Regions from separate parts of the Agrococcus sp. BE272 genome, predicted to be linked through region 2. Evidence: predicted binding sites of a transcription regulator. Region 2 holds the regulator's gene; the other holds the start of a gene.
The links. Region 2 encodes LexA, which represses DNA repair genes until DNA is damaged. Its sites were predicted from a motif close to TCGAACANNTGTTCGA; they were not measured.
Positions count from the first base shown of each region.

Region 1 (14,587 bases), 320 kb from region 2:
GCATGCCGAGCGTGGCCTCGACGGTCTCGGTGCCGTCGTGCTCGGCCCAGTCGAGCAGGCCGTCGGGCCGGATGACCGGCAGCAGCACGCGGATGCCCTGGGTGTCGGCCCAGCGGAGGAAGGCGCGCGTGTCGGGCTCCTCCGGGAGCGAGAGGTAGGCCGAGATCGTGCGGGCGCCGAGCGCGCGGGTGAGCGCCTGCAGGTTGGCGGCGAGGCGGTCGGCGCGCTCGGCGGCGAACGCCGCGCCGCGCTCGGCCCGCTCGGTGCGCAGGCGTCGGCGCAGGGCGCGCTTGGCCTCCTCGACGTCGTGCTCCGGGTCGCTCACGCCCCGGAATCTAGCGCTTGCCGGTGAACGGGCCTCCGTCCCGCGCCGCCCAGCCCGAGGGTGCGCAGACGCTCTAGGCTCGACAGCGTGTTCGACAGCGCGCCCCGCCTCTCGCACGGGGCCGTCACCGTGCGGGGCATCCGCATGCGCGACGCGAAGACCCTCGAGGGCGAGCTGCTCGCCAATCGGCCCTGGCTCGAGCGCTGGGAGGCGACGCTGCCGGGCACGCGCCCGAGCGGCCGCTTCGACACCCGCTCGTCGATCCGCTCGCTGCTCGAGAGCGACCGCGACGGCAGCGGCCTCGCCTTCGCGATCGAGGTCGACGGCGAGTTCGCCGGCCAGCTGAACGTCGCCAACATCTCCGGCGGCGCGCTCGCCTCCTCGACGCTCGGCTACTGGATCGCGCGCCGCTTCGCGGGCCGCGGCGCGACGACCACGGCGGTCGCGCTCGTCACCGATCACCTCATGCTCGGCATGGGCCTCCACCGCGTCGAGATCTGCATCCGGCCCGAGAACGTCGCGAGCCTGCGCGTGGTCGAGAAGCTCGGCTTCCGCTACGAGGGCTGCCGCCGCCGCTACATCCACATCGACGGCGACTGGCGCGACCACCTGTGCTTCGCGCTCGTGCGCGAGGAGCTCGCCGAGCCGCTCCTGCAGCGCTTCGAGGCCGGTCGGGTGCCGCCGTTCGACCGCTCGGTCTACCCCGTGCCGGTCGGCGGCGACCCGCGCGCGGGAAGTTCGCCCCGCGCCTGATCGAACCGCCGCGCGCCCTCCCGTGATCGGGTGCGCCGCGCCACTACCGTGCAGGACATGCCAGAGTTCGCAGGTCTCGGGACGACCCTCATCCTCATCGTCGCCGTCGTGCTCTGGGTCGTCTACCTCGTGCCCGTGTGGACGCGGAAGCGTGAGTACCTGGCGACCGAGCGCAACGCCATCCGGCTGCAGCAGACGCTCCGCATCATGGCCGAGTCGGCCGAGTCGCCGGAGGAGGTGCGGCTCGAGGCCGACGCGCGCACCATCGCCGTGCAGCAGCGCGCGGTCGCGAAGGAGGCCCGCCTCAAGCAGGCGATGGAGCACGCGAAGGCTGTCGCCCGCGCCCGCGAGCTCGACGAGCAGATCAAGGCGGTGGAGCGCGAGGTGCGCGCCACCGTGAAGTCGTCGGTGTCGCGCGCGCAGCGGCTGCGCCGCACGCGCCTGGCGTGCTTCGCGCTCGTGCTCGTCGCGGTCGCCGCGATGGTCGTGGGCGCCGCGGTGCCGGGCATGCAGGTGCTGCTCGCGGTCGGCGGCGCGGTCGCCGTGCTCGGCGCTGCCGGACTCGTCGCGGTGAACGCGTCGTCGGCGCGCATGCGACGGGTCGCCGAGGCCACGGCGCCGCACGTGCGAACGCTCGTCGAGGCGCGGCAGGTCGCGGCCGAGGCGGTCGCGTCGGAGGCGCGCATGGCCGAGCAGGTCGTGGCGCGGCAGGCGTCGCGCACGGGCGAGGCGCCGCGGGTCGCCGCCGCCACGCCGGCCGCGCTCCGCACCGACGAGGTGCTGGCCTCGCGCGCATGGTCGCCGCAGCCGCTGCCCGAGCCGCGGGCGCGGGTGCAGTACCAGGCGCCGTCGCCGAGCGACGACCTGCTGCGGCGGGCGCGCCAGCAGCTGGCCGAGGACCGCAAGGCGATCTCCGGCCCGCTCGCGCGCGTCACGCGGCTCGAGCCGAGCTTCGAGGAGATCGTCACCGGCGAGCTCGCCCAGGTGCCGACCGAGACCGAGCGGCGCATGGCGCCGACCGCGCCCGCGGTGCCGATCCGCGAGGTGCAGCTGGACGCCGCGATCGGCGCGGCCGAGTCGCTCGACGTCGTGCGGTCGGATGCGCCGCTCGAGACGCAGGAGGACGAGCACGCGATCCGTCGCGAGGCTCCGGCCCGCCGCCCGGCGCCCGCAGGCGGCTCCCGATTCGCCGCCATGGGGCTCGTCGACGACGACCTCGACGGGCTCGACGTGCACGCCGCGTTCGCCCGCCGGGTCGTCTGAGCCGTCGGCCCGATTTCGCCGCTGGGGCGGGTGTCGGGTACTCTGAACCGGTCCGGGCCCGTGGCGCAGTTGGTAGCGCGTCTCGTTCGCAATGAGAAGGTCGGGGGTTCGATTCCCCCCGGGTCCACCACCAGCCGAGAGCCCCGCCCCCAGGCGGGGCTCTCGCCGTCTCGGAGGACGTGCCGCGGCCGCCGGTGCCACGCCCGCGAAGCCGCCGCGCCCGCAGGCGCAGGGTACCTATAACAGTGTTCCACTAATACCCTCAATCGGGTCGTCGCGGGCGTATCGTGCGAAGGTGGCGCACCTGCTCGTGACTGCGATGCCGTTCGCCGGACACGTCCGGCCGATGACGGCGATCGCCGCCGCGCTGCTGGCGCGGGGGCACCGGGTGACCGCCTACACGGGCGACCGCCACGTCGAGGCGTTCGACCGGCTCGGCTGCGAGACCCTCGTCTGGCGCGACGCGCTCGACTTCGACGAGCACCGCCTCGCCGAGGCGTTCCCCGGCGTCGCCCCTCCGGGGCCGCTCGGCACGCTCGCGAACCTCGGCGAGCTCTTCATCGGCACGGCGCCCGGCCAGGTGGGCGACATCCGCGCGGCGCACGAGCGCACGCCGTTCGACGCGCTGGTCGGCGACGTGATGGCCGTCGGCACCGGCCTCGCCGCCGAGCTGCTCGGGCTGCCGTGGGCGAGCGTGTCGCTCATGCCGCTCACGATGCGCAGCCGCGACCTGCCGCCGCCGGGGCTCGCGATGCAGCCGGCGCGCACCTGGTCGGCCCGGGCGCGCGACCGCTTCGTGCGCGCGCTCGGACGCAGGGCATCCGGCCCCCTCGACCGCTCGCTGCGCGCCGCCCGTGCCGAGTTCGGGCTGGGTGAGGGCCGCTCGTTCGACGAGGCGCTCTACTCGCCGCGGCTCGTGCTCGCGACGGGTGCGCCGTCGCTCGAGTACGACCCAGGCCACCTGCCCGCCTCGGTGCGGTTCGTCGGCTGGCTGCAGCCCGAGACCGGGCCGCTCGCGCCGCCGCCGCTCTGGGCCGAGACCCTCGCGGACGAGCCGCGCCAGGTCGTGTTCGTCACGCAGGGCACGGTCGACACCGAGCCGACCGCGCTGCTGCTGCCGACGATCGACGCGCTCGCCCAGGTGCCGGTGCGCGTCATCGGCACGACCGCCGGGCACGCGATCGACCGCGAGGTGCCCGCGAACGCGCGGCTGGTCGACTTCGTGCCGTACTCGGCGGTCGTGCCGCACAGCGACGTCGGGGTGACGAACGGCGGATGGGGCGGCGTGCTCGAGATGCTCGCGTGCGGCGTGCCGCTCGTCGTGGCGGGCGGCTCGGCCGACAAGCCCGAGGTCGCCGCGCGCGTCGCGTGGTCGGGAGCCGGCATCGACCTGCGCACCGGGCGGCCCCGGCCCCCGCGCGTGCTCGCAGCGGTGCGCAAGGTGCTGCGCGAGCCGCGCTACCGCACACGCGCCCGCCAGATCGCCGAGGAGTTCGCGGCGCTCGGCGGCGCGGCGCGGGCGGCCGAGCTCGTCGAGTCGCTGCTCGTGCCCACGCCGATGTCCGACTGACGCCGCCTGCCTGCGCGCATCCTCAGCCGCGCGCGAGAGGATCGTCGCCACGATCGGGACGGGGTGGGCATGGACGACGACGCGCGACCGGAGCAGGGACCGGCGGGGGAGGTGCGCCGCGACCGCTACGTGGGCGGGCGCGACCTCACGCACTGGACGACGCGCGTCGGTCGCGTGGTGGCGCGGCTCGTCGAGCAGATCGGGCGCAGGCTAGGCCCCCACGCCGCGCTGCTGCTGACGCTCGCGATCGGCCTGGCGGTCGCGGCCGGGCTCGCCGCGGGCGGTGCGGAGGTGTACGAGGCGGTCACCGACGAGGACGGCCTCGCCAACCTCGACATGCCCATCACGGCGTGGTTCGCCGACTGGCGGCCCGGGTGGTTCGGGCCGGCGGTGACGGCCTACACGGATGTCGCGGGCGTCATCGGCATGCCCGTGCTGGCGATCGCGGTGATGCTCCTCCTCGCGATCCGCCGCCGCTCGTGGACGCCGGTCATCCTCATGCTGTCGGCGGGCCTCGGCTCGCTGCTCATGACCATCGTCGCGAAGGGCTTCATCGGCCGCTCGCGGCCGCCGCTCGAGCTCGCGGTGCCGCCGTACGAGCACTCCGCCTCGTTCCCGAGCGGGCACACGCTCAACGCGACCGTGATCGCCGGCATCGTCGCGTACCTCATCGTGCTGCGGCTCGAGCGCCGCTGGCAGCGGGTGCTCACGATCGCGGTCGCCGCGGTGTTCGCGATCACGATCGGGCTGAGCCGCGTGGTGCTCGGCCACCACTGGCTCACCGACGTGGTCGCGGCGTGGGCGCTCGGGGCGGCGTGGCTCGTGCTCGTGATCACGGCGCACCGCCTCTACCTGACCGTCAGGCGCGCATCCGTCGAGCCCGACGGCGAGGCCGTGCCGGCGCCGTAGGGCTGGCCCGGCCTCGCGCGGCGGCGCCGCTCAGGCCTGCTGCTGCGGCACCACCGTCAGCACGCGGCGCACGAAGTCGTCGTACGCCTGCATGTAGGTGCTGAGGAACTCCTTCGTCGACGCGACGGTGACGTCGTCGTCGTCGTCGACGAGGCCGTCGGGGTACTGCACGTACGCCTCGATGTCGTTCATCATCGGGGCGTTGCAGAACGACAGGATCGTCTTCAGGTGCTGCTGGCCGACGGCCGTGCCGATGCCGCCGGGCGAGGCGCCGATGACGCCCACGGGCTTGCGCGTCAGGGCGTTCTCGCCGTACGGGCGCGACGCCCAGTCGATCGCGTTCTTGAGCGCGCCGGGGATCGAGCGGTTGTACTCGGGCGTGACGATGAGGATGCCGTCGGCGGCGAGGATCGCCTCCTTGAAGGCGGTCGCCTCGGGCGGGTACGCGTCGTCGCGATCGCGGTCGTAGAGGGCGAGCTGGTCGATCTCGATGAAGGAGCACTCGAGGTCGGCGGGCGCGAGCTTCATGAGCGCGCGGGCGAGGCGGCGGTTGATCGACGAGGCGGCGATGCTGCCGCAGATGACGCCGATCGTGTACGGGGGCTCGTGGCTGTAGGTCTCAGGCATGGCTCCACCCTGCACCCGCTTCCTGGATGCGTCGAGAGGGAGGGGCGGATGCGCGGGGCGCTACCGGGCGGCGAGCGCCCCGGTCTCCGAGATGGCGCGGTAGACCTCGGCCGCGACCCGCTGCTCCTTGGGGAGCGACAGCGCCGCGGTGAGGAGGCGCCGGGAGCTGAGCACCGGTGCGGGGATCGTCGCGAGGTCGTACTCGCTGTAGCCGCTGCCGCCCCACTTGGTCATGCGGTGCTCCCAGTGGAAGAAGTCGTAGAAGTCGTAGCCTCGCAGGGCGTCGTCGGAGAAGTCGGTGAAGTCCATCCAGCGGGCCAGCTCGTCGTGCAGCTCGGAGTCGTGCTGGAACGGCGATGCGGCGTACTTCGCGGCGAGCAGCTGCGGGGTGAGCTCGCGCACCGAGGTGTCCTTCCACATGCCGGTGACGATGGCGCCGCCGACCCCGAAGATCGTGGCCGCCCGCGCGGGCGCGTGCAGGTAGAGCGCGCCGGCGAGGTTGGCGTAGCGCTGCCAGGTGGGGAAGGTGGCGCGGTAGAGGCGCGACATTTCGGAGGTCGGCTTCAGGATGGGCACGTCGAGCCCGATGTGGGGCAGCCCGGCGGCGGCGGAGAGCCGCCCGGCGGTGAGGAAGTCGGCGTAGGTGCTCTTCGAGGCGACGTGGAACGGGTGGTAGGTGAGCGTCAGCGCACCCGCCCGCTGCAGGTCGACGAGCCCGGCCTCGAGCACGGCCCGCGAGTCACGGCCCGCGGTCAGCGACAGCACGGTGACGGGCGCGACCGAGATCCAGTTGCGCACCTGCTGTCGCAGGTCGTCCCGGAACCGCGCCGACGCATCCGCCGTGCTCAGCTCGACGCGGTCGGCGAGCGGGAAGAAGCGCTCGTTCGAGACGGTCGAGCCCTCGACGGTGAGCCGCCCGTTGGCGTAGAGCTGCCCGACCTCGTCGTGCGGCGTGATGAGACCCGGCAGCCAGCGGCCGGCGGGGGAGCGGTAGTGCGGGTGCTCGAGCACCCAGCGCATGCGGCTGCTGTCGAGCCCGCCGGCGATGTCGGCGAGGATCGCGCTGTGCGAGGCGAGCGCGACGCCCGCCGCGGAGCGGTGCCAGTAGAGCGAGCGGGTGGCGAGCGGGTCGCCCCAGGCGTCGAGCCGCTCGCCCCGGGCGACGAGCACGACGTAGCGGCCCGAGAGCCAGGCGATCGTCTCGTCGAGCGCGCGCGTCTGCGCGGCCGAGTCGGGATGCGCGGTGACCGCGCGCAGGATGCGCTCGGCCACGCGGTCGCGGGTCTTCGGGCCGCCGTCGTCGAACGCCTGCCCGAGCACGAGCACCTCGGCGCGCTCGGAGCGCGCAACCTGCCGGTCGAGCACGGGGTCGACGCGCACGTGCCAGGGCCCGACCGCGTCGTGCTCCCACGTCTCGACGGGCGCGTGGGTCGTTGGGCCGCGTGTGACGAGGAAGCCCTTGGCGAAGAGGTTCTTGTAGCCCCAGATCTTGTACGCGGGGCGCAGCTGCTGCTCGCGTCGGCGGAACGCCTGCATCGCCAGGCGCTGCCGGCGCTCGTGGCGGTCGCCGAGCAGCGCTTCCAGCATCGTCGGGCTCCCGTGGTCGGCGTCGTGCGCCGGTCGCGACCGGGTCGCTGCGGCTCGATCGAGCGTATCCGACGGCGGCCTGCGCGGCGCGGCTGGGCAGCGCTGCGCAAGCCGCATGCGGGACACGCTGCGCACGCCGGCGGCGGCGAGTGCCTACGCGGTGGGCTGCAGCTGCGGCGGGGCGCCGGTGATGCGGCGACCGAAGCCGCGGATGCGCCGGGCGCGCCTGGTCCTCGGCACGACGACCCAGCCTCCGGACGCCCACTGCACCTCGAGCGTGCCGCGATGGACCTCGTGATGATGGTGGGAGCAGAGGAGGATGCCGTTGTCGAGGTCGGTCGGGCCGCCTGCTTCCCACGGCACGATGTGGTGCGCCTCCGTCCAGCCGACGGGGAAGGTGCAGCCCGGGGCGCGGCAGCCGCCGTCGCGGATGGCGAGCGCGCGCCGCTGGGCACGGGAGAAGAGGCGGTCGGTGCGGCCGAGGTGGAGCGGGAGGCCGTCGGCGCCGGTCACGGCGCTCTGGATGCGGCCGTCGCACAGCATCGCGGCGGCGAGGTGCACGGGGATGCAGTCGCCCGTGCGCTCGACGGTCGCGGTGCAGCCCGGGGTGCCCGCTGCGGCGGCCTCGAGGCTCTGCTTGGCGACGTGCACGACGACGACCGGCGCCTCGCCGCCGACCCGCGGCACGTCGCGCTGCTCGACGGAGCGCCCGACCATGGCGATGAGCGCGTCGACCATCTGCTGCGGCCGCGAGCGATCATCGACCTCGAGCGCTGCTGCGGCGCGCTCGTCGTCGCTCTGGAAGCGCGGCTTCGTGCGTGGTCCGGTGAATGCGTCGAAGGCGGCGGCGAGCACGGCGCCCTGGTCGGGCGTGCAGATGAGCCGGCCCTGCACCATGCCATCGGGACGGGTGCCGAAGGTGAAGCCCCGCTCGGCCAGCTGCCGCTCGTAGCGGGGCTCGGCGCCATCCGGATCCATCGCGTCGCGCCACATGCGTGCGAGGCGCGCGAGCAGCTCGGGCGGCATCGGCGCGTCGGTGGCGGTGTCGTCGCGGTGGGTGCCGCGGTCGCCGATGGCGGATGCGACGAGCGCTTCCTCGGCGGCCGTGACGTCGTCGGCGTGCGCGCGATCGGGTGCATCGCCGAGCGCATCGAGCACCGCCCCGACCGCCTCGAGCGAGATGGCGCCGGACTCGAGCGCGCCGCCCAGGATCGGGAACCTCGCGGGCACGGTGGCCCCGGTGATGCCGATCGATGGTCGCGTGGCGCTCGCGGCCCGCAGCAGCTGCCGAGCCGTGCGCCGGGACGCGCCGAGCTCGGCAGTGAGCATCTCGAGCGGATCCTTGTAGCCGCAGCACAGCGGGAAGCGCTCGTCCTTCGGAAGGCCGTCGTGGCGCTTCGCGAGGTCGTCGGCGACGCGCACCTTGAGCGCGTCGCCTCCGCGGCCGATGTCGCCGACCCGGGCGACCACGTCGCGCCGCTGCGCGTCGTCGAGGTGCGGCAGCAGGGCGTCGAGGGTGCCCGCGGCGGCCGCGATGGCGTCGAGTGCGACGTCGAGGGAGCGCAGCGCATCGGAGGTGCGGCTGGTCGGCTGCGGTGCCATGGTCGCCCCCTCCAACGTTGGAATGCGGCTAGTCTATCGAACGTATCTACGACACGCGCGAACTTTCCACAATCTTGCCCGCACTTGCGAGGGGTGCCATTCAGGCATCCGATCGCTATAGAGTCGCAACATGCCCACCAGACTCGCGGCCACCCTCGTGCGGCTTGCCGAGAGCGGCCACCTACTCGGTCGCCTCGCGGGCGAGCACACTGCGCACCGCATGTCGCCCGTCACCGTGCGCGCGCTCGTCGTGCTGCAGCTCGAGGGCCCGATGGGTGTCACCGCCCTCGCACGCCGCTGCCACGTCGCGCAGCCGACGATGACGGCGCTCGTGCGGCAGGCGGAGGAGGCGGGCTGGATGCGCCGGCGCGGCTCAGCACGGACGGCCCGGCTGGAGCCGACGGCAGCGGGGATCGCCGCCCGGGACGCGCAGCGCGAGGCCGACGGCGTGCTGCTCGAGCCGCGCTTCACCCACCTCGGGCGGCGCGAGCGCTCGGCGCTGGAGCGGGCGGCGCTGATCCTCGCTTCGACGCTCGAGCGCGACCGGGCCTGACGGTCGCGGTCGCGGCGACTCGTGGGCGTCTCAGCCCGCGCTGGCTCGGCGCTGCGCCTCTGCGAGCGCCCCGCGACGCTGCACCGCCCGAACGACCGCCTCGGCGACGACGGCGAGCAGCGCCCCCAGCAGCGCACCGATGCCGTTCGCGACGATGTCGCGGACCGAGGCCACCCGCCCCGGCATGAAGTGCTGCACGACCTCGACGCCGAGGCTGAGCGCGACGCAGAGCGCGACCGCGATCCACCAGCGCCGCGCGCCGAGCACGAAGACGAGCAGGAGCGCGAGCGGCACGAACATCGCGACGTTGGCGAGCACCTCGAGCCGCGTCCAGCTCAGCCAGTCGGCGAGGTCGCGCGCCTGCAGCCATCCGATGCCGCGCACGACGCGCGGCTTCGCGCGCAGCAGGAAGTGCGTCGGCCACAGCGTCACGACGAGCACCACGGGGATGCCGAGGAGCAGTCCGACGACGCCCAGCCGCCGCAGCGGCGCACGTCGCGCGCGGGGCACGACGACGACGCGAGGCTCGGAGGACATGCGTCGAGTCTGTCGCGGAAGGCTATGCGCGACCTGACGCGGGGGACGCGGTCGGCACCGATCCTCAGCGCTGACCACACACATCCGCACCCAAGTGCCAGGCCTCGATCAGCCCTCGCCGAGCACCGCCCGCCGCGACGGCGCCGGGTCTACCGTTCGGATCATGACGGGACCTCGACACGCGATGATCCGGTCGACGGCGCCCGAGTTCCGCATCCTCACCGTCTGCACCGGCAACATCTGCCGCTCGCCGCAGGCCGAGCTGCTGCTGCGGCAGCGCCTGCCGAGCGCCTTCCCCGGGTGGGACCCGGCGGTGATCGAGGTGACGAGCGCCGGCACGATGGCGCTCGACGGCCACCGCATGGAGCCCCTAGCGGTGGCGGAGGCCGGCCGCCTCGGCCTGCACGGCGCCGACGGCCACCGCGCCCGGCGGCTGCAGCCCGCGCTCGTCGAGCGCGCAGACCTGGTGCTCGCCCTGGCGCGCGAGCATCGCAGCGCCGCCGTCGCCTCGGCGCCGACCGCGCATCGGCGCGCGTTCACGCTCGTCGAGTTCGCGTGCCTGGCGGAGCGGGTCGCCGCCGGCCATCGCGGTGCGCAGGTGCGGCCGCTCGGCGAGGACGGGATCCCCGCCTTCCTGTCGCGCGTCGTCGCAGCGTGCGCCGACCGCTCGATGATCGACCACGCGCAGCGGGCCGACCTCGACATCGAGGACCCCTATCGGCGCTCGGCCGCCGTCTACCGGCGGTCGGCGGATGCCGTGGCCCGGCAGGTCGACCGGCTGGTCGTCGCGCTCGCCTCGCTCGCGCGCGCGAACGCGGCCTGAGCCGAGCGCGACAGCCCGCGCGGGCCCAGGGCGCGTGGCCGCCCGCCGCCTAGGATGGCGGGCAGAGCACGACGCGACCGTGGATGGAGACCGTGAAGACGCTGCAGACCCTGAGGACCGGCCTGTGGCATCTGCGCAAGGGAGGCGTGCAGCAGCTGCGCTCGTGGCGCTTGCGCCGCGGAGCCGCGGCGCGCAACGGCGACCTCGCACCGGTCGCGGCGCGGAGCCTCACGGACGACATGCCGATCTGGCCCGTCGTCGACCGGCCGACGCGGCGCCCGAGCGTGCGTGTCGGCGTGATCATGGACACCTTCTCGGCGAGCGCGTGGGGCTACGAGTTCGCGGTCGTCGAGCTCACGCCCGACGGCTGGCGGCGGCAGCTCGGCGAGGCGCCGATCGACCTGCTGCTCGTCGAGTCTGCGTGGGCCGGCTCCGGCGGCGCCTGGCGCTACCAGCTGACGGGCTCGAAGGCCCCGAGCGAGCCCCTGCGAGCGCTCGTCGCGCACTGCCGCGAGCAGGGCATCCCGACCGCCTTCTGGAACAAGGAGGATCCGCCGCACTTCGAGGACTTCCTCGACACGGCGCGCATCTTCGACCAGGTGTTCACCACCGATGCGGCGCTCATCGACCGCTATCGCGAGGCGCTCGGCCACGACCGGGTCGAGGAGCTCGCGTTCGCGGCGCAGCCGGCGCTGCACCACCCGATGCGGCAGCAGGGCCTGCACCAGGTGCGCGACATCGGCTTCGGCGGCAGCTACTGGTCGCACAAGTTCCCCGAGCGCCAGGCGCAGATGGATCTGCTGCTGGGCGCGGCCGCCGACGTGGCCGAGCGGCGTGGGATCGGCTTCGACATCTACTCGCGCTTCGAGGACGACCCGAAGTACCGCTTCCCCGAGGCCTTCCTGCCGTACGTGCGCGGTTCGCTCGACTACGAGCGCATGCTGACCGCGTACCGCGCGCACAAGGTCATGCTCAACGTGAACTCGGTCGTCGACAGCCCCACGATGCTCGCCCGCCGCGTGTTCGAGATCCTCGCGAGCGGCACGCCCGTCGTGTCGACGCGCAGCGCCGCGGTGGAGCACTGGTTCCCGAGCGGCGAGGTGACGATCGTCGACGATCGGGAGGAGGCGGAGCTCATGCTGCGCGCCCTCGTGCGCAGCCCCGAGCTGCGCGACCGGCAGGTGCACCTGGCGCAGCGCCACATCTGGCGGCACCACACCTTCTCGCACCGAGCGACGCAGGTGCTCGGCGCGCTCGGGGTCGACGACCCTGCCGCGTGGCGGCGACCCAGCGTCAGCGTGATCGCCCCGACCATCCGCCCGCACCTCGTGCCCGGCATCATCCGCACCGCGGCCAAGCAGGTGGGCGTCGACGTGCAGCTGCTGCTGCTGCTGCACGGCTTCGACCAGGACGAGGCCGAGCTGCAGGCGCTCGCGCGCGAGGCGGGGCTCGCGGAGCTGGTCGTGCTGCGCGCAGGCATGGATCGCTCGCTCGGCGCCAACCTCAACGCGCTCGTCGCGGCGAGCGCCGGCGACGTGATCGCGAAGCTCGACGACGACGACCTCTACGGCGAGCACTACCTCGCCGACGCGTGCTTCGCGCTCGACTACTCGGGGGCAGAGCTGGTCGGCAAGGAGGCGCGATACCTGCACCTCGAGGCGGTCGGAGCGACCGTGCTGCAGAACCCGCACCGCGAGCATCGCTGGGTCGATCTCGTGGGCGGCCCGACGATGGTCGGCCCGCGCGCGACGTGGCTCGCCACGCCCTTCGAGGACCGCACGCTGGGGGAGGACACCACCTTCCAGCGCGGCATCCTCGCGGCAGGGGGCGGCATCTACAGCGCCGACCGCTTCGGCTTCATCCAGATGCGCGGCGCCCGGCACGGCCACACTTGGAGCACCGAGGACGAGCGGATCCTGGCGAACAGCCAGGTGCTGAGCTTCGGCCTGGCCGCGGAGCACGTGCTGGTCTGAAGCGCTCCGGGAAGGAAGGGGCGCTCAGGCGCCGGCGTCCTCGAGGCCTGCCACGCCGTGCACCTCGCGCAGCTGCCGCAGCACCTCGCGGTAGACCGCCGGCGTGTAGTGGAACGGGGCGAGGCCCCACTTGTGCTCGGGGTCGGCGAGCACGACCTCCTCAGGCAGCTCGACCATGCGGAAGCCGAGTGACCGCAGATGGTCGTAGTAGGGGCGGTAGCGCTTGTTCGCCTCGGCGGCGCGCACGCCCATGCTCCATGGCGAGGGCTTGCCCTCTGTCGTGAGCACCGCCCACGGCACCTCCAGCACGACGGTGCGCACGAAGAGGTCGAGCGCGCGCAGGCGCTGCACGAAGTCGTGGACGTGCGACGACCAGATGGCGAAGTGCGCATCGGTGCCGAACTCGATGTGCTCGGCCTCGGCGAAGCGCTCCTCGAGCTCGGGGATGCGGATGGTGTCGATGCTGCGGGTCGCGACGGTGCCGTCGGCGAAGCGGTAGATGCCGTGCCGCTCGTCGGCGAGATCCCACAGCAGCACGTCGACGTCGGCGGCGAGCGTCTCGAGCCGCGAGAAGAGTCCGCCGGAGAAGTCGGCGCGGATCATGCGCTCCTGGAACTTCGACGACACCGTCATGTGCTCCGGGAGATGCGTCGAGGCGTCGTTGCCCGCCGAGATGAGCGACTGGCGGGCGATGTAGCCGCGCAGGTCAACCGTGTCGCCTGCGGCGAACTCGACCGTGTCGCGGGCGACGCAGCTGCCGTACACGAGCACTCGGGTTGCGCGCTCGTCAGTGTCTGTCACAACGCTCCTGGTGCGAATCGGGGATCGACAGTCGTCGACGCAGGGAAGTGTCAAGGCTACCGGCGTCGACGGCAGTGCCGTCTTGGTGCAGTCAAGTGACTACATTGGGGATGGTGCGCGCGTAGAGCGTTGCGCCGACGCCGACACCGGCGCGCTCGCCGAAGGCGGGGCTAACGATCGATACTCGCGAGGACTAGCTCTATGGAACCCACTCAGACCGTCTGCGTCGTCGGGCTCGGATACATCGGGTTGCCGACCGCCGCGATCCTCGCGGCGAACGGCAACGAGGTGATCGGGGTCGACGTGAACCCCCGCCACGTCGACGAGATCAACGCTGGTCGAGTGCCCTTCATCGAGCCGGACCTCGAGTCGGTGGTAGCGGGTGTCGTAGCGCAGGGCCGTCTGAAAGCACAGGCAGAGGTGCCGCACGCCAACTCCTACATCGTCGCCGTCCCCACTCCGTTTACGGATGACTACGACGTCGACCCGAAGTACGTGCAGGCGGCGGCAGAGGCGATCGCACCGCAACTTCGTGGCGGCGAACTGATCATCTTGGAGTCCACCTCGCCTCCCGGCCTCACGGAGCGCATGGGCGAGTACATCCTCGCGGCTCGTCCCGACCTGACCGGTGCGCCGAACGAGCACAACAGCATCTACTTCGCGCACTGCCCCGAGCGAGTGCTGCCCGGTCGCATCATGATCGAGATCGTCGACAACGATCGCATCATCGGGGGCGTGACTGAGGAGGCTGCGGAGAGGGCGCGGCACCTCTACGCAACGTTCTGCAAGGGTCAGCTGCTCGTCACTGACGCTCGTACCGCCGAGATGGCGAAGCTGGTGGAGAATTCCTACCGCGACGTCAACATCGCCTTCGCGAATGAGCTCTCAGTCATCAGCGACCGCCTGGGCATCGACGTATGGAAGCTCATCGAACTCGCCAATCACCACCCGCGGGTTAACATCCTGCAGCCGGGCCCAGGCGTCGGCGGCCACTGCATCGCTGTCGACCCTTGGTTCATCGTCGCTGCGGCGCCTGAGGAGGCGAAGCTTGTGCGCCTCGCCCGCGAGGTCAATGACGCGAAGCCCGACTTCGTGCTCGAGAAGGTGATGGCGAAGGCCGCGAAGTTCCGTGAGCCCGTCATTGCAGCGCTCGGCATCGCCTTTAAGGCGGACATCGACGACTTGCGCGAGTCGCCGTCGAAGGCGATCGTGGAGCGGCTCTCCGCCGAGGTCGAGCACGCAAAGCTGCTCGTCGTTGAGCCCA
Region 1 is NZ_JAVDXL010000001.1:339,416-354,002, reverse strand. Features, by position in the region: gene J2X49_RS01660 (5-formyltetrahydrofolate cyclo-ligase) at 1-325, opposite strand, end outside; gene J2X49_RS01655 (GNAT family N-acetyltransferase) at 413-1,078, shown strand; gene J2X49_RS01650 (hypothetical protein) at 1,136-2,341, shown strand; tRNA gene J2X49_RS01645 (tRNA-Ala) at 2,396-2,471, shown strand; gene J2X49_RS01640 (glycosyltransferase) at 2,637-3,911, shown strand; gene J2X49_RS01635 (phosphatase PAP2 family protein) at 3,981-4,820, shown strand; gene J2X49_RS01630 (NADPH-dependent FMN reductase) at 4,851-5,447, opposite strand; gene J2X49_RS01625 (hypothetical protein) at 5,508-7,034, opposite strand; gene J2X49_RS01620 (DUF222 domain-containing protein) at 7,188-8,636, opposite strand; gene J2X49_RS01615 (MarR family transcriptional regulator) at 8,767-9,189, shown strand; gene J2X49_RS01610 (VanZ family protein) at 9,220-9,726, opposite strand; gene J2X49_RS01605 (low molecular weight phosphatase family protein) at 9,890-10,549, shown strand; gene J2X49_RS01600 (glycosyltransferase) at 10,633-12,522, shown strand; gene J2X49_RS01595 (DUF6270 domain-containing protein) at 12,547-13,323, opposite strand; gene wecC (UDP-N-acetyl-D-mannosamine dehydrogenase) at 13,525-14,587, shown strand, end outside.
Region 1: a site for LexA is predicted at 8,673-8,688, ahead of J2X49_RS01620 (DUF222 domain-containing protein). Genes of this name have one in related genera too.

Region 2 (14,587 bases):
CCGAGGGCTCGAAGGCGCGCGACGTGCTCGTGCCGCCGGACGGCCTCGCCGCCGTGCTCGCCTCGCTGCGCGGGGAGGGCCCGGCGCCGGCCGCCGCGCCGGCCGCACCCGCCGCGCCGCCCGTCGCGGCCGCCGCGCCTGCCGCGCCCGAGCCCGCCGACGCATCCGACGACGACGAGGGCGCGTGGGTCGAGACCGACGACCGGTACGCCGACCCCTTCGACGAGGCGAATCGCGACGGGCTCGAGGTCGTCGAGGCCGAGGGCGGCGACGACGACGCGTGGTCGCTCACGGGCCGCGACTGACGCGTTAGCCTGCCTCCATGGGGATCCTGAGCCCGTGGCGCGGTCGCGTCTGGCGCCGCGGCGACGAGCCTGCGAGCGTCGCCAGCGTGCCGAACATCATCTCGGTCGTGCGCATCCTGCTCACCCCGGTGTTCATCGCCGTTGCGCTCACCAACCCAGAGCCCGGCCTCGCGCGCACGATGGGCGCGCTGCTGTTCGCGGTGCTCATCGCCACCGACTTCGTCGACGGGCAGATCGCGCGCGGCCGCGGGCTCGTGACCGACTTCGGCAAGCTCATCGACCCGATCGCCGACAAGGCGATCACCGGCAGCGCCTTCGTGGTGCTGTCGATCCTCGGCGAGCTGCCGTGGTGGATCACCGCGGTCGTGCTGCTGCGCGAGTGGGGCATCACCGCCTACCGGCTCGTGGTCGCGAGCGACGTCGTGATCGCCGCCGACTGGGCGGGCAAGGCCAAGACCATGGCGCAGGCGATCGCGCTGCCGCTCGCGCTCCTGCCGCTGCAGGCGTGGCTCGGCGACTGGGCGGTCTGGGTGTGCGTCGTCACGATGACGGTTGCGGTCGCGCTCACCATCTACTCCGGGGTGGAGTTCGTCGTGCACGCGGTGAGGAGCCGGTGATGGATGCGGAGGCGGTCGCAGCGAGGATCGTCGCCAGGGCGGCGGCGAGGGGCGTGACCGTCGCGGTCGCCGAGTCGCTCACGGGCGGCCTCATCGCCGAGACGCTCGTGCGCACGCCGGGCGCGTCGTCGGTGCTGCGCCTCGGCGTCGTGGCGTACGCGACCGAGATGAAGCAGCAGGTGCTGCGGGTGCCGGCGCGACTGCTGCAGGAGCGCGGGCCGGTCGATCCCGAGGTGGCGATCTGGATGGCGCGCGGCGTGCGGCAGCTGGCGGCGATCGATCGCGGCGCCTGCACGATCGGCGTGGCGACCACTGGGGTCGCGGGCCCCGCGGCCCAGGACGACCACGCGCCGGGGGAGTTCCACATCGGCATCGAGCTCGACACCGTGGGCGGGCTCGTCGCCGAGTCGTCGTCGCACCTCGTGCGCGGCGATCGCGAGGAGGTGCGGCGCGCCGCGCTCGAGGCGGCCCTCGCGCACCTCGACGCTGCGCTCGAGCGCACCGACCTCCGGATGCACAGCGAATCCACACAGTGAGCAGTGCCCGCCGCGGAATGCCCGGTGTGACACTGGCGTTGTCCAGGTCGTGAGGGCTTCAGCAGGCGGCGGGATCGCTGCCACTAGGCTGATGCATCCGACCACGGTGAAGGGGGAGACCATGGTGCTGGTACGACAGGAGATCGGCGACGTGCTGCGCGACGTGCGCCTGCGACAGGGCAGGACGCTCCGCCAGGTCGCCTCGCGCGCCTCGGTCGCCCTCGGCTACCTCAGCGAGGTCGAGCGCGGCCAGAAGGAGGCCTCCAGCGAGATCCTCGCGTCGGTCGCCGACGCGCTCGAGGTGCCGCTGTCGAGCATCCTGCACCAGGTGGGCGACCGCCTGGCGGTGCTCGAGGGCCTCGGCTACAGCGAGCTCGAGCCGCTCGGCTCGACCGTGCCCGACACCCTGCCCGACGAGCTCGTGGCGGAGTTCGACTCGGCCGTGCGCTGAGGGCCCGCGGATGCGGACGAGCGAGCTGCAGATCGCGATCGAGGAGGAGTTCGGCGCCCTGGGCGCCGTGCTGATGACCGACACGACGCTCGGCAGCCTCGGCGGCCGCACCGGCGCCGAGGCACTGGCCGCCGGCGTCCCCGCGCGGGACGTCTGGCGCGCGCTGTGCGACGCGAAGGACGTCCCGGCGAGCCGCCGGCACGGGCGGGGGATGCGCGAGCCCCAGCGCTGAGGGCGGCGCGCGACACGCCGACGCGGCGTTCGAAGACTCGTTCGATCCGGGCGTAGGCTCGAGGTGCTCGTCGGGGCCGTCATCCACAGGTGACGACCCGAGCCGCACGCATGTCAGCGGCCGGACGTAGCGTGAGCGCACCACCAACGGAAAGGCCGGCAATGCCCACACCCGCAGACCGCGACAAGTCGCTCGAGGCGGCGCTCGCGCAGATCGACCGTCAGTTCGGCAAGGGGTCGGTGATGCGCCTCGGCAGCGAGGAGCGCGCACCGGTCGACACCATCCCCACCGGCTCGATCGCCCTCGACGTCGCACTCGGCATCGGCGGGCTCCCGCGCGGCCGCATCATCGAGATCTACGGCCCGGAGTCCTCGGGCAAGACCACGCTGACGCTGCACGCGATCGCCAACGCCCAGCGCAACGGCGGCATCGCCGCCTTCATCGACGCCGAGCACGCGCTCGACCCCGAGTACGCCAAGAAGCTCGGCGTCGACATCGACGCGCTCCTCGTCTCCCAGCCCGACACGGGCGAGCAGGCGCTCGAGATCGCCGACATGCTGATCCGCTCGGGCTCGATCGACCTGATCGTCATCGACTCCGTCGCGGCGCTGGTGCCGCGCGCCGAGATCGAGGGCGAGATGGGCGACAGCCACGTCGGCCTGCAGGCCCGCCTCATGTCGCAGGCGCTCCGCAAGCTGACCGGCGGCCTCAACCAGACGCAGACGACGATGATCTTCATCAACCAGCTGCGCGAGAAGATCGGCGTGTTCTTCGGTAGCCCCGAGACCACCGCGGGCGGCAAGGCGCTGAAGTTCTACGCGTCCGTGCGGCTCGACATCCGCCGCATCGAGACGCTGAAGGACGGCTCCGACGCGGTCGGCAACCGCACGCGCGTCAAGGTCGTCAAGAACAAGATGGCGCCGCCCTTCAAGCAGGCCGAGTTCGACATCCTCTACGGCGTCGGCATCTCCCGCGAGGGCAGCCTCATCGACTTCGGCGTCGAGCACGGCATCGTCCGCAAGTCGGGCGCCTGGTTCACGTACGACGGCGACCAGCTGGGGCAGGGCAAGGAGAAGGCCCGGCAGTTCCTCATCGACAACCCCGACATCGCGGCCGACATCGAGCGCCAGATCCTGACCAAGCTCGGCATCGGCGCGGGCAGGGCCGCCGCGGCCGACGCCAAGGGCAGCGTCGAGTCGCTCGACGCCCGCCGCCAGGAGCGCCAGGGCGCGTGAGCGATCGCGACCGGCTCGCCGCCATCACCGAGCTCTCCGCCTGGGTCGCCCAGCGCGACGAGCCCGAGGAGGCGGCTGAGCCGGGCGACGCGGCCCCGGTGGAGCGCGTCGACGAGGAGTCGGCGCGCTCCATCGCGCTGCGGGCGCTCGGGCGCAGGGCCGCCAGCCGGCAGGAGCTCGATCGCACCCTCGAGCGCCGCGACGTCGAGCCCGAGGTGCGCGCGAGCGTGCTCGATCGGCTCGCCGCCGAGGGACTCGTCGACGACGCGCAGCTGGCTCGCGACCTCGCCGACCGCCTGCGCGAGCGCAAGCAGCTGGGCGAGCGCGGCGTCTCGGCCGAGCTCCGCCGGCGCGGCCTCGACCCCGCGGTGCTCGACGACCCCGATCGCGACGACGAGCTGCAGCGGGCGATCGACGCCGCCGGCGAGCGACGGCGGCGCATGGGCTCGCTCGACGACGAGACCGCCGAGCGCCGCCTCGCCGGGTGGCTGCAGCGGCGGGGCTTCGGAGGCTCCGCCGTGCGCGTCGCGATCGAGCGCACGCGGCCGAAGGGCCCGCGCTTCCGGTGACCGCAGTGCGTCCGGGAGACCTCCAGGACGCATCCAGTCTCGGTTCCTGGGAGAGGGCTAGATTCGAGCCATGAAGAGCACCAGGATCCTCGCCTTCCCGGCCATCGCGGCCGCCTCCCTCCTCGCCCTCACGGGCTGCTTCCAGCTGCCCCCGATGGGCGGCGGCACCACGACCGAGACGCAGGCTCCCGCGCCCTCCGGCGACGGCGGCGACACCGGCTCGGCCTCGGTCGACCTCGCCGACACCGCCTGGTCGGGCGAGGACGCCGCGGGCAACACGATGGATCTCGTGCTCGAGGGCGACGGCACGGTGCTGCTCAACGACTGGAACGGGCAGAACTGGGACGAGGCCGGCGACACGTGGGAGGTCGCGGGCGACCAGATCACGATCTTCATCGGCGGCATCGAGAACATCCAGAGCCTCACGTACACCGGCACCGCGCAGCTCGAGACGATGGAGCTCACCGGCGTCGACGGCAACGGCGACAGCGGCTACGACGTCACCCTGACCCAGGGCTGATCGCCGCGCCGGCGGGAGTCGGCCGCGGCAGCACGAGCGGGGCGGGCCACGCGGTCCGCCCCGCTCGCGCGCTCGGTACGCTGAGGGCATGTCCGCGATCGCCCCGCAGCGCACCTACGAGGTGAAGACGTTCGGCTGCCAGATGAACGTGCACGACTCCGAGCGGCTGCGGGGCTCGCTCGAGGAGGCCGGCTACGCCGCCGCCGTCGACGGCGCCCCCGACGTCATCGTGATCAACACGTGCGCGGTGCGCGAGAACGCCGACCAGAAGCTCTACGGCCACCTGGGCCACCTGGCCAAGACGAAGCGCGAGCGGCCCGGGTTCCAGATCGCCGTCGGCGGCTGCCTCGCGCAGAAGGACCGCGCGACGATCGTCGAGCGCGCCCCCTGGGTCGACGTCGTCTTCGGCACCCACAACATCGGGTCGCTGCCGACGCTGCTCGAGCGCAGCCGCCACAACGGCGACGCCGAGGTCGAGATCCTCGAGGCCCTGGAGGTCTTCCCGTCGACGCTGCCGACGAAGCGCGAGTCGACGTACGCCGGCTGGGTCTCGATCTCGGTCGGCTGCAACAACACCTGCACGTTCTGCATCGTGCCGTCGCTGCGCGGCAAGGAGCGCGACCGGCGGCCCGGCGAGATCCTCGCCGAGGTGCAGGCGCTCGTCGACGACGGCGCGATCGAGGTGACGCTGCTGGGCCAGAACGTCAACTCCTACGGCGTCGAGTTCGGCGACCGGCTGGCCTTCGGCAAGCTCCTGCGCGCTGCGGGCGCGATCGACGGGCTCGAGCGCATCCGCTTCACGAGCCCGCACCCCGCGGCGTTCACCGACGACGTCATCGATGCGATGGCCGACACCGACGCGGTCATGCCCCAGCTGCACATGCCGCTGCAGTCGGGGTCCGACCGCGTGCTGCGCGCGATGCGCCGCTCCTACCGCTCCTCGAAGTTCCTCGGCATCCTCGACCGGGTGCGCGATCGCATCCCGCACGCGGCGATCACGACCGACATCATCGTCGGCTTCCCGGGCGAGACCGAGGAGGACTTCGCCGAGACGATGCGGGTCGTCGAGGCGTCGCGCTTCGCCTCCGCGTTCACCTTCCAGTACTCCATCCGCCCCGGCACCCCGGCCGCCACCATGCCCGACCAGGTGCCGAAGGCGGTCGTGCAGGAGCGCTTCGAGCGCCTCGTCGAGCTGCAGGACCGCATCGCGCACGAGGAGAACCGCGCGCAGGTCGGCCGCACGGCCGAGGTGCTCGTCTCGGTCGGCGAGGGCAAGAAGGATGCGCAGACCCACCGGCTGAGCGGGCGCGCCGAGGACAACCGCCTCGTGCACTTCGCTCCGGCGCCGGACGGCGAGCAGCCGCGGCCCGGCGACGTCGTCACCGTCGAGATCACCGAGGCGGCGCCGTTCCACCTCATCGCCGATCGCGGACCGCTCGCGCTCCGCCGCACGCGCGCCGGCGACGCCTGGGACCGCGCGCAGGCCGACTCGTGCGGCGTGCCCGCGCCCACCGGCGCATCCGCCGCCGCGGGCGCCGCCGGTCCGGTCCTGCTCGGCCTGCCCACGCTGCGCGTCGGCACGTGACCCTCATCGCCGTCGTCGGCGCCACCGGCACCGGCAAGACGGCGCTGTCGCTCGACATCGCCGACGCGGTGGTCGCGCTCGGCGCGCGCTGCGAGCTCGTCAACTGCGACGCGATGCAGCTGTACCGCGGCATGGACATCGGCACGGCGAAGGCGAGCGCCCACGAGCGGCGGGGGCACCCGCACCACCTGATCGACGTGCTCGACCCGTGGGAGGACGCCGCCGTCGCTGCCTACCGCGAGGCGGCCCTGGCGGCGATCGCCGGCATCGAGGCCCGGGGGGCGGTGCCGGTGCTCGTGGGCGGGAGCGGCCTCTACGCCTCGAGCGGCCTGTACGAGTTCGCCTTCCCGGCGACCGATGCGACGCTCCGCGCCGAGCTCGAGGCCGAGCTCGCCGAGCGGGGCCCGACCGCCATGCACGAGCGGCTCGCCGCCGTCGACCGGGCGGCCGCCGACGCCATAGGGCCGCACAACGGCAGGCGCCTCGTGCGCGCGCTCGAGGCGGTGACGCTCACCGGCGAGCCGTTCCGGGTGGGGCTGCCGCCCGAGGAGTCGCTGCTGCGGCCGACGATCATCCAGCACGTGCGCGTCGAGCGCGATCGGCTCGTCGCGCGGCTCGACGAGCGGGTGGAGCGGATGTGGCGGCTCGGCATCGTCGAGGAGGCGCGGGCGCTGCGCGCGGCCGGCATCGAGCGCGGCACGACCGCGCAGCAGGCCATCGGCTACCGCCAGGCGCTCGACCAGCTCGACGGCGCGATCGACGAGGCCGAGGCCATCGCGCGCACCCAGGCGCTCACCCGTCGGTACGCGCGGCGGCAGGTCTCGTGGTTCCAGCGCTACCCGGCGGCGCCGCCCGCCGACCCGGCAGCGCTCGCCGCGCGCGCGGTCGCTAGCCTGGAGGCATGACGCAGCGCGCGAGCGGCCCGTTCTCCAAGGGCCACGGCACCGGCAACGACTTCGTGCTCGTGGCCGATCCCGAGGGCGCGCATCCCCTCAGCGCGGCACGCGTGCGCGAGCTGGCCGACCGCCGCTTCGGCGTCGGCGGCGACGGCGTGATCCGCGCGGTGCCCGCGGGCGCGACCGGCGACGCGGTGCTCGACGCGCTGCCGGCCGGCACGTGGGCGATGGACTACTGGAACGCCGACGGCAGCCTGAGCGAGATGTGCGGCAACGGCGTGCGCGTCTTCGTGCGCTTCCTGCTCGAGTCCGGGCTCGCCGAGCTGCCGGAGGGCGGCGCGCTCGACGTGGCGACGCGGGCGGGCCTCAAGCGCGTCGTGCGGCGCGGCGGCCTGCTCTCGGCCGACCTCGGGCCGTTCGAGCTCGGCGGCACCCGACTCGTCGCATCCGCCGGCCTCGACGTTCCCCGCCCGGGCCAGGACGTCTCGACCGGCAACCCGCACGTCGTCGTCGCCCTCGCGAGCGAGGAGGAGCTCGCGGGCCTCGACCTGCACCGCGCGCCGGCGCTCGAGCCGGCGGCGGAGGACGGCGCGAACGTCGAGTTCGTCGTGCCGGGCACGATCGCCGACGGCGTGGGCTCGATCCGCATGCGGGTGCACGAGCGCGGGGTCGGCGAGACGCTCTCGTGCGGTACCGGCGCCGTCGCGGCCGCCATGGCGACGCGGCACTGGTCGGGGGATGCTGCCGACCGGTGGATCGTCGACGTGCCGGGCGGCAGGCTCGAGGTCGAGCTCGACGACCGCGGCCACGTGTGGCTCACCGGTCCGGCGGAGATCGTCTTCCGAGGAGAGACGCTCAGTCCGGTGCCGTGACGGCGATGATGCGATACGTCTTCCGCGAGTCCGCGCGCTCCACCTCGTACCCGGCGAAGCGCTCGGCCAGCCAGCGCAGCAGCGAATCGGCGCCGAGGTGCTTCTGCACCACGAGCCACGCGGTCGCCCCCGGCGCGAGCCGCGGGATCCAGGTCTCGAGCAGCGTGTGGAGCTGCGGCTTCCCGATGCGGATGGGCGGGTTCGACCAGATGGCGTCGAAGCGCACGTCGGCGGGCACGCGCTCGGGGAGCGCGGGGGTGATGTTCGATATGCTGAGCAGCTCGGCATTCCGCTCCACGAGCGAGAGCGCTCGGGCGTTGACGTCGACCGCCCACACGCGGGCGGCGGGGGAGCGGAGCGCGAGCGTCGCCGCGATCGGCCCCCAGCCGCAGCCGAGATCCAGCAGCTCACCGGTCTCGGGCGGCGCGGGCACGGCATCCAGCAGCACCGCCGTGCCGACGTCGAGGCGGTCGCCGGAGAAGACACCGGTCGCCGTGACCATCTCCCGCTCGCGACCGTCGAGCGGGACCCGGATGGTCCGGACCGCCTCGGGCGCGACGGGATCGGGTGAGAAGTAGTGGTCCGGCACGGACACGACAGTAGCGAAGGACGAAGCATGGCAGCACCGAACGAGGCAGACCCCACCCAGCCCGGCCCCGCCGAGGCCGAGGGTCACGGGCGCGCGACGGAGCGCATCCTGGCCTGGGCGGCCCCCGGCGAGCGCGAGCTGCTCGCCGCGCGCGCGCAGGCGCTCCAGGAGGGCGACGACGCCGTCGACCCCGACGGCGTCCAGCTCGACCGCGACGAGCGCGCGGCGCTCCGCCGCGTCGACGGCCTCCGCACCGAGCTCGAGGACGTCACCGAGGTCGAGTACCGGCAGCTGCGCCTCGAGAACGTCGTGCTCGTGGGCGTCTACTCGGGCTCGGCGGAGGACGCCGAGAACTCCCTCCGGGAGCTCGCGGCGCTCGCCGAGACCGCAGGCGCGCTCGTGCTCGACGGCATGCTGCAGCGCCGCCCCAATCCCGATCCCGCCACGTACGTGGGCCGCGGCAAGGCCGAGGAGCTCGCCGCGATCGTGAAGGAGCTGGGCGCCGACACCGTCATCGCCGACAGCGAGCTCTCGCCCAGCCAGCGGCGCGCGCTCGAGGACCGCGTCAAGGTGAAGGTCATCGACCGCACCGCCGTCATCCTCGACATCTTCAGCCAGCACGCCAAGAGCCGAGAGGGCAAGGCGCAGGTCGAGCTCGCGCAGCTCGAGTACCTGCTGCCGCGCCTGCGCGGCTGGGGCGAGTCCATGTCGCGCCAGGCCGGTGGCCAGGTCGGCGGCCAGGGCGCCGGCATGGGCTCCCGCGGCCCCGGTGAGACCAAGATCGAGCTCGACCGCCGTCGCATCCACTCGCGCATGGCGCGGCTGCGCAAGCAGATCAAGGGCTTCGCGCCGGCGCGGCAGGCGAAGCGCGCGAACCGCGACCGGTTCGAGGTGCCGGGCGTGGCGATCGCCGGCTACACGAACGCCGGCAAGTCGAGCCTGCTCAACCGCATCACCGGTGCCGGCGTGCTGGTCGAGAACGCGCTGTTCGCGACCCTCGACGCGACCGTGCGCCGCGCGCGCACGCCGGACGGCCGGGAGTTCACGATCGCCGACACCGTGGGCTTCGTGCGCAACCTGCCGCACCAGCTCGTGGAGGCGTTCCGCTCGACGCTCGAGGAGGTCGCGGAGTCGGAGGTCATCGTGCACGTCGTCGATGCGAGCCACCCGGATCCGGCCTCGCAGATCGCGACGGTGCGCGATGTGCTGGGCGAGACGGGCGCGCGCTCGATCCCCGAGATCGTCGTCTTCAACAAGGCCGACCTCGTGACCGCCGACGAGCGGCTCGTGCTGCGCGGCCTGCAGCCCGACGCGGTCTTCGCGTCGGCCCGCACCGGGGAGGGCGTCGACGAGCTGCTCGCGCGGATCGCCGAGCTGCTGCCGCGCCCGCAGGTCGCGGTGTCGCTGCTCGTGCCCTACGACCGCGGCGATGTCGTGGCCGACCTCCACGAGCGCTTCGAGGTGCTGCGCGAGACGCACGACGAGGCGGGCACGCGCATCGATGCGATGGTGACGGAGGCCGCGGCGGGCCAGCTGGCCGAGTTCCGGGCCTGATCGGGCGGCCCGGGCGGCCCGGGCGCCGCCCGGGCCGTCAGACCGACCGGAGCACGGCCACCACGCGGCCGAGCACGTCGGCCTCGTCGCCGAGGATCGGCTCGAACGCGGAGTTGCGCGGCAGCAGCCAGGTGTGGCCGTCGCGCTGGCGGAACACCTTGACCGTCGCCTCGCTGTCGAGCATCGCGGCGACGATGTCGCCGTTCTCGGCCGTCTGCTGCTGGCGCACGACCACCCAGTCGCCGTCGCAGATCGCGGCGTCGATCATGGAGTCGCCGACGACCTTCAGCATGAAGAGGTCGCCGGTGCCCACGAGCTGCCGGGGGAGCGGGAAGACGTCCTCGACCTGCTGCTCGGCCGTGATGGGCACGCCTGCGGCGATGCGGCCGACGAGGGGCACGAACGCGGCCTGGTCGATGCTGCCGGCGGTCTCGTCGACCTCGTCGTCGATGAGCACCTCGATCGTGCGCGGGCGGGAGGGGTCGCGGCGGATGCAGCCCGCGAGCTCGAGCTGGCCGAGCTGGTGCGTGACGCTCGAGAGCGACGAGAGCCCCACGGCGTCGCCGATCTCGCGGTAGCTCGGCGGGTAGCCGCGCTGGCGCACTGCCCGCTGGATGACCTGCAGGATCGCCTGCTGCTTCTCGGTCAGCTGCCTCGTCATGCCCGCTCCGCTCCCTCAGGTGCATCGCGTGTCAGTGGCCCGCGATTGACTCCTCGTGGTTCGAAAGCGTATCCGACAGGACGCCCGGATCAAACGGATGTTCGAGTGTGTCGTGGAGAAACTCCGCGACAGGGCTTGACGCATCCGGAGGATCGAAGATAGGTTCGAAACAGAGATTCGCGGCCGGTGCTCCCGGCCGAGCACCGGCCGCGGACTCCACCGAGAGGAACTGCGATGACTGCGATCACCACCACCACGCCGGGTGCCCGCGTGCGCCTGACCGCCCGCGGCCGCCGTGCCCTGGCACTGCTCGTCGCCGCGCCCGTGCTCGCCGCAGGCGCGCTCGCCGGCGCCGGCGTGCTCGGCGACGCCCTCGCCGGTGCCGTCGCCTCGTCGACGGCCGAGACGGCGCAGTTCGAGCACATCACCGTCATGCCGGGCCAGTCGCTGTGGCAGATCGCCGAGGCCGTCGCGCCTGAGGCCGACCCGCGCGACGTGGTCGCCGAGATCGAGCTGCTGAACGGCATCGCCGGAGCCATCCAGCCGGGCGAGCGGCTCGCGATCCCCGCGCACTACTCCGGCTGAGCCACGAGCGGCATCCGCGCCGGTCCTAGGCTGGTTCGGTGACGAGCCTCGACGACCTGCCCATCCGCGACGACCTGCGCGGCCTGACGCCCTACGGCGCGCCGCAGCTCGACGTGCCGGTGCGGCTCAACGTGAACGAGAACGCGTACCGCGTGCCGGAGGCCGTGGCGCTCGACATCGTGCAGGAGATCGCCCGCGCCCTGCCCGACGCCAACCGCTACCCCGATCGCGAGTTCGACGCGCTGCGCGCGGCCTTCGCCGGCTACCTCGGCCACGGCCTCCAGTCCGCGCAGATCTGGGCCGGCAACGGCTCCAACGAGGTGCTGCAGCACGTGCTCCAGGCATTCGGCGGCCCGGGGCGCTCCCTGCTGTCGTTCACGCCCACCTACTCGATGTACCCGCTGCTCGCGCAGGGCGTCGGCATGCGCTGGGTGCCCGTGCCCCGTGCCGACGACTTCACGCTCACGCCGCAGGCCGTGCGGGAGGCGATCGCCGAGCACGATCCCGACGTGGTGTTCCTCTGCTCGCCCAACAACCCCACCGGCACCGCCATCGACCTCGAGACGATCGAGGCAGCCGCCGAGGCCGCGCGCGGCATCGTGCTGGTCGACGAGGCCTACGCCGAGTTCGCCCACGACCGCAGCCGCACGGCGCTGACGCTCCTGGAGCGGCACCCCCGGCTGCTCGTCTCGCGCACGATGAGCAAGGCCTTCGCCTTCGCGGGCATCCGCGTGGGCTACCTCGCCGCCGATCCGGCGGTGATCGACGCGCTGCGGCTCGTGCGGCTGCCCTACCACCTGTCGGCGCTGACGCAGGCGGCTGCCGTGGCGGCGCTGCGCCACAGCGACGCGATGCTCTCGCGCGTCGACGAGCTGCGCACGCAGCGCGACCGCATCGTCGACGAGCTCACGGCGCTCGGCTACCGTCCCTACCCGTCCGACGCGAACTTCGTGCTCGTGGGCGGCATCGACGACCCCCGGGCGACGTTCGAGGCGCTGCTCGAGCGCGGCATCCTCGTGCGCGACGTCGGGCTGCCGCACACCCTCCGCATCACCGCCGGCACCGCCGCCGAGACGACCGTGCTGCTGTCGGCGATGGCAGCGCTGCGCGCGGAATAGGATCGAGGCCATGGCCCGCACCGCATCCATCGAGCGCACGACGAGCGAGTCGAGCATCCGCCTCTCGCTCGACCTCGACGGCACCGGCGCCTCGTCGATCTCGACGACGGTGCCGTTCTACGACCACATGCTGACGGCCTTCGCGAAGCACTCGCTCATCGACCTGCAGGTCGAGGCGAGCGGCGACACCGACATCGACGCGCACCACACGGTCGAGGACACCGCCATCTCGCTCGGCCTCGCGCTCGCCGAGGCCCTGGGCGACAAGGCCGGGGTGCGCCGCTACGGCGACGCGACCGTGCCGCTCGACGAGGCGCTCGCGCGCGCCGTCGTCGACCTCTCCGGCCGACCGTTCCTCGTGCACTCCGGCGAGCCCGCGGGCTTCGAGCTGCACCGCATCGGCGGGCACTTCACCGGCTCTCTCGTGCGGCACGTGCTCGAGGCGATCACCCTGAACGCCCGCATCACGGCGCACGTCGAGGTGCTCGCGGGCCGCGACCCGCACCACATCGCCGAGGCCGAGTTCAAGGCGCTCGCCCGCGCGATGCGCGTGGCGGTCGAGCCCGACCCGCGCGTCACCGGCGTGCCCTCGACGAAGGGCGCGCTGTGACGCGCTCCCCGCTCGCCCGGCCGCGCGTCGCGCTGCTCGACTACGGCCTCGGCAACGTGCACTCGGCGGCGAAGGCCCTCGAGGCGGCCGGCGCCGACGTCACGCTCACGGCCGACCGCACCGCGGTCATGGAGGCCGACGGCCTCGTCGTCCCCGGCGTCGGCTCGATGGCCTCCTGCATGGCCGGCATCCAGGCGATCCGCGGCGGCGAGCTCATCGGCCGGCGCCTCGCCGGCTCGCGCCCCGTGCTCGGCATCTGCGTCGGCATGCAGGTGCTGTTCTCGAGCGGCGAGGAGGGCGGCGGCACGACCGCGGGCCTCGACGAGTGGCCGGGCACCGTGCGGAGGCTCCGCGCCGACATCCTGCCCCACATGGGCTGGGCGCAGGTCGAGGCGCCCGAGGACTCCGTGCTCTTCGAGGGCCTGCGCGACGAGCGCTTCTACTTCGTGCACACCTACGCCGCCACCGAGTGGCACATCGACCCGCACCCGCGCATCCGCCCCCCGCGGGTGACGTGGGCCGAGCACGGCGAGCGGTTCATCGCCGCCGTCGAGAACGGCCCCCTCTCCGCCACGCAGTTCCACCCCGAGAAGTCGGGCGAGGCGGGCATCCGCCTGCTCGGCAACTGGGTGCGCGGCCTCTGAGCTGGCCGCCGCCGAGCGGCGGCAGTAGCATCGCCGTGGCCCCGACACCGGAAGGCATCCCCATCCCCATGACCGACTTCAACCAGTCGCCCAAGCTGCAGCTGCTGCCCGCGATCGACGTGGCGGGCGGCAAGGCCGTGCGGCTCACGCAGGGCAAGGCCGGCACCGAGACCTCGTTCGGCAGCCCCGTCGACGCCGCCGAGGACTGGGTGCGGCAGGGTGCCGAGTGGATCCACCTCGTCGACCTCGACGCCGCCTTCGGGCGCGGCGACAACCGCGCCGTCATCAAGAAGGTGATCAAGGCCAGCAGGGGTCGTGTGCAGGTCGAGCTCTCGGGCGGCATCCGCGACGAGGCCTCGCTCGAGTCGGCGCTCGCCACCGGCGTGAAGCGCATCAACCTCGGCACCGCGGCGCTCGAGAACCCCGAGTGGACGGCCTCCGTCATCGCCGAGTACGGCGACCAGATCGCGGTGGGCCTCGACGTGCGCGGCACGACGCTCGCCGCCCGCGGCTGGACGCAGGACGGCGGCGACCTGTGGGATGTGCTGGCGCGCCTCGAGGCCGCAGGCTGCAGCCGCTACGTGGTCACCGACGTGACGAAGGACGGCACCCTCCAGGGCCCGAACCTCACGCTCCTGCGCCAGGTCGCCGAGCGCACGCAGAAGCCGATCGTCGCCTCCGGCGGCGTCGCGAGCCTCGACGACATCGCCGCGCTCCGCGAGCTCGTGCCGTACGGTGTCGAGGGCGCCATCGTGGGCAAGGCGCTCTACGCCGGCGCGTTCACGCTCGCCGCCGCGCTCGACGTCGCCGGCCAGTAGGCCGGTGGCCGACGGGCAGCCGCGTCGCGCGGCCGACTCGGCGGGCCGGCCGTGGGAGGGGCGCTCCTTCGACCACCACGACACGGCCTACGCGCACGACGACGGCTCCGCGCCCGCGGGCTTCGTCGACGCGGTGCGCGCGCTCGCCGACGGCAGCGGCGGCCGCTCGGCCGTCGTGGACGCGCTGCGC
Region 2 is NZ_JAVDXL010000001.1:21,792-36,378, reverse strand. Features, by position in the region: gene J2X49_RS00200 (DNA translocase FtsK 4TM domain-containing protein) at 1-305, shown strand, start outside; gene pgsA (CDP-diacylglycerol--glycerol-3-phosphate 3-phosphatidyltransferase) at 323-922, shown strand; gene J2X49_RS00190 (CinA family protein) at 922-1,458, shown strand; gene J2X49_RS00185 (helix-turn-helix domain-containing protein) at 1,580-1,909, shown strand; gene J2X49_RS00180 (DUF3046 domain-containing protein) at 1,920-2,141, shown strand; gene recA (recombinase RecA) at 2,303-3,376, shown strand; gene J2X49_RS00170 (regulatory protein RecX) at 3,373-3,945, shown strand; gene J2X49_RS00165 (hypothetical protein) at 4,016-4,465, shown strand; gene miaB (tRNA (N6-isopentenyl adenosine(37)-C2)-methylthiotransferase MiaB) at 4,554-6,050, shown strand; gene miaA (tRNA (adenosine(37)-N6)-dimethylallyltransferase MiaA) at 6,047-6,955, shown strand; gene dapF (diaminopimelate epimerase) at 6,952-7,818, shown strand; gene J2X49_RS00145 (class I SAM-dependent methyltransferase) at 7,802-8,413, opposite strand; gene hflX (GTPase HflX) at 8,435-9,961, shown strand; gene lexA (transcriptional repressor LexA) at 9,999-10,622, opposite strand; gene J2X49_RS00130 (hypothetical protein) at 10,857-11,207, shown strand; gene J2X49_RS00125 (histidinol-phosphate transaminase) at 11,246-12,325, shown strand; gene hisB (imidazoleglycerol-phosphate dehydratase HisB) at 12,327-12,935, shown strand; gene hisH (imidazole glycerol phosphate synthase subunit HisH) at 12,932-13,579, shown strand; gene priA (bifunctional 1-(5-phosphoribosyl)-5-((5-phosphoribosylamino)methylideneamino)imidazole-4-carboxamide isomerase/phosphoribosylanthranilate isomerase PriA) at 13,648-14,397, shown strand; gene J2X49_RS00105 (SseB family protein) at 14,402-14,587, shown strand, end outside.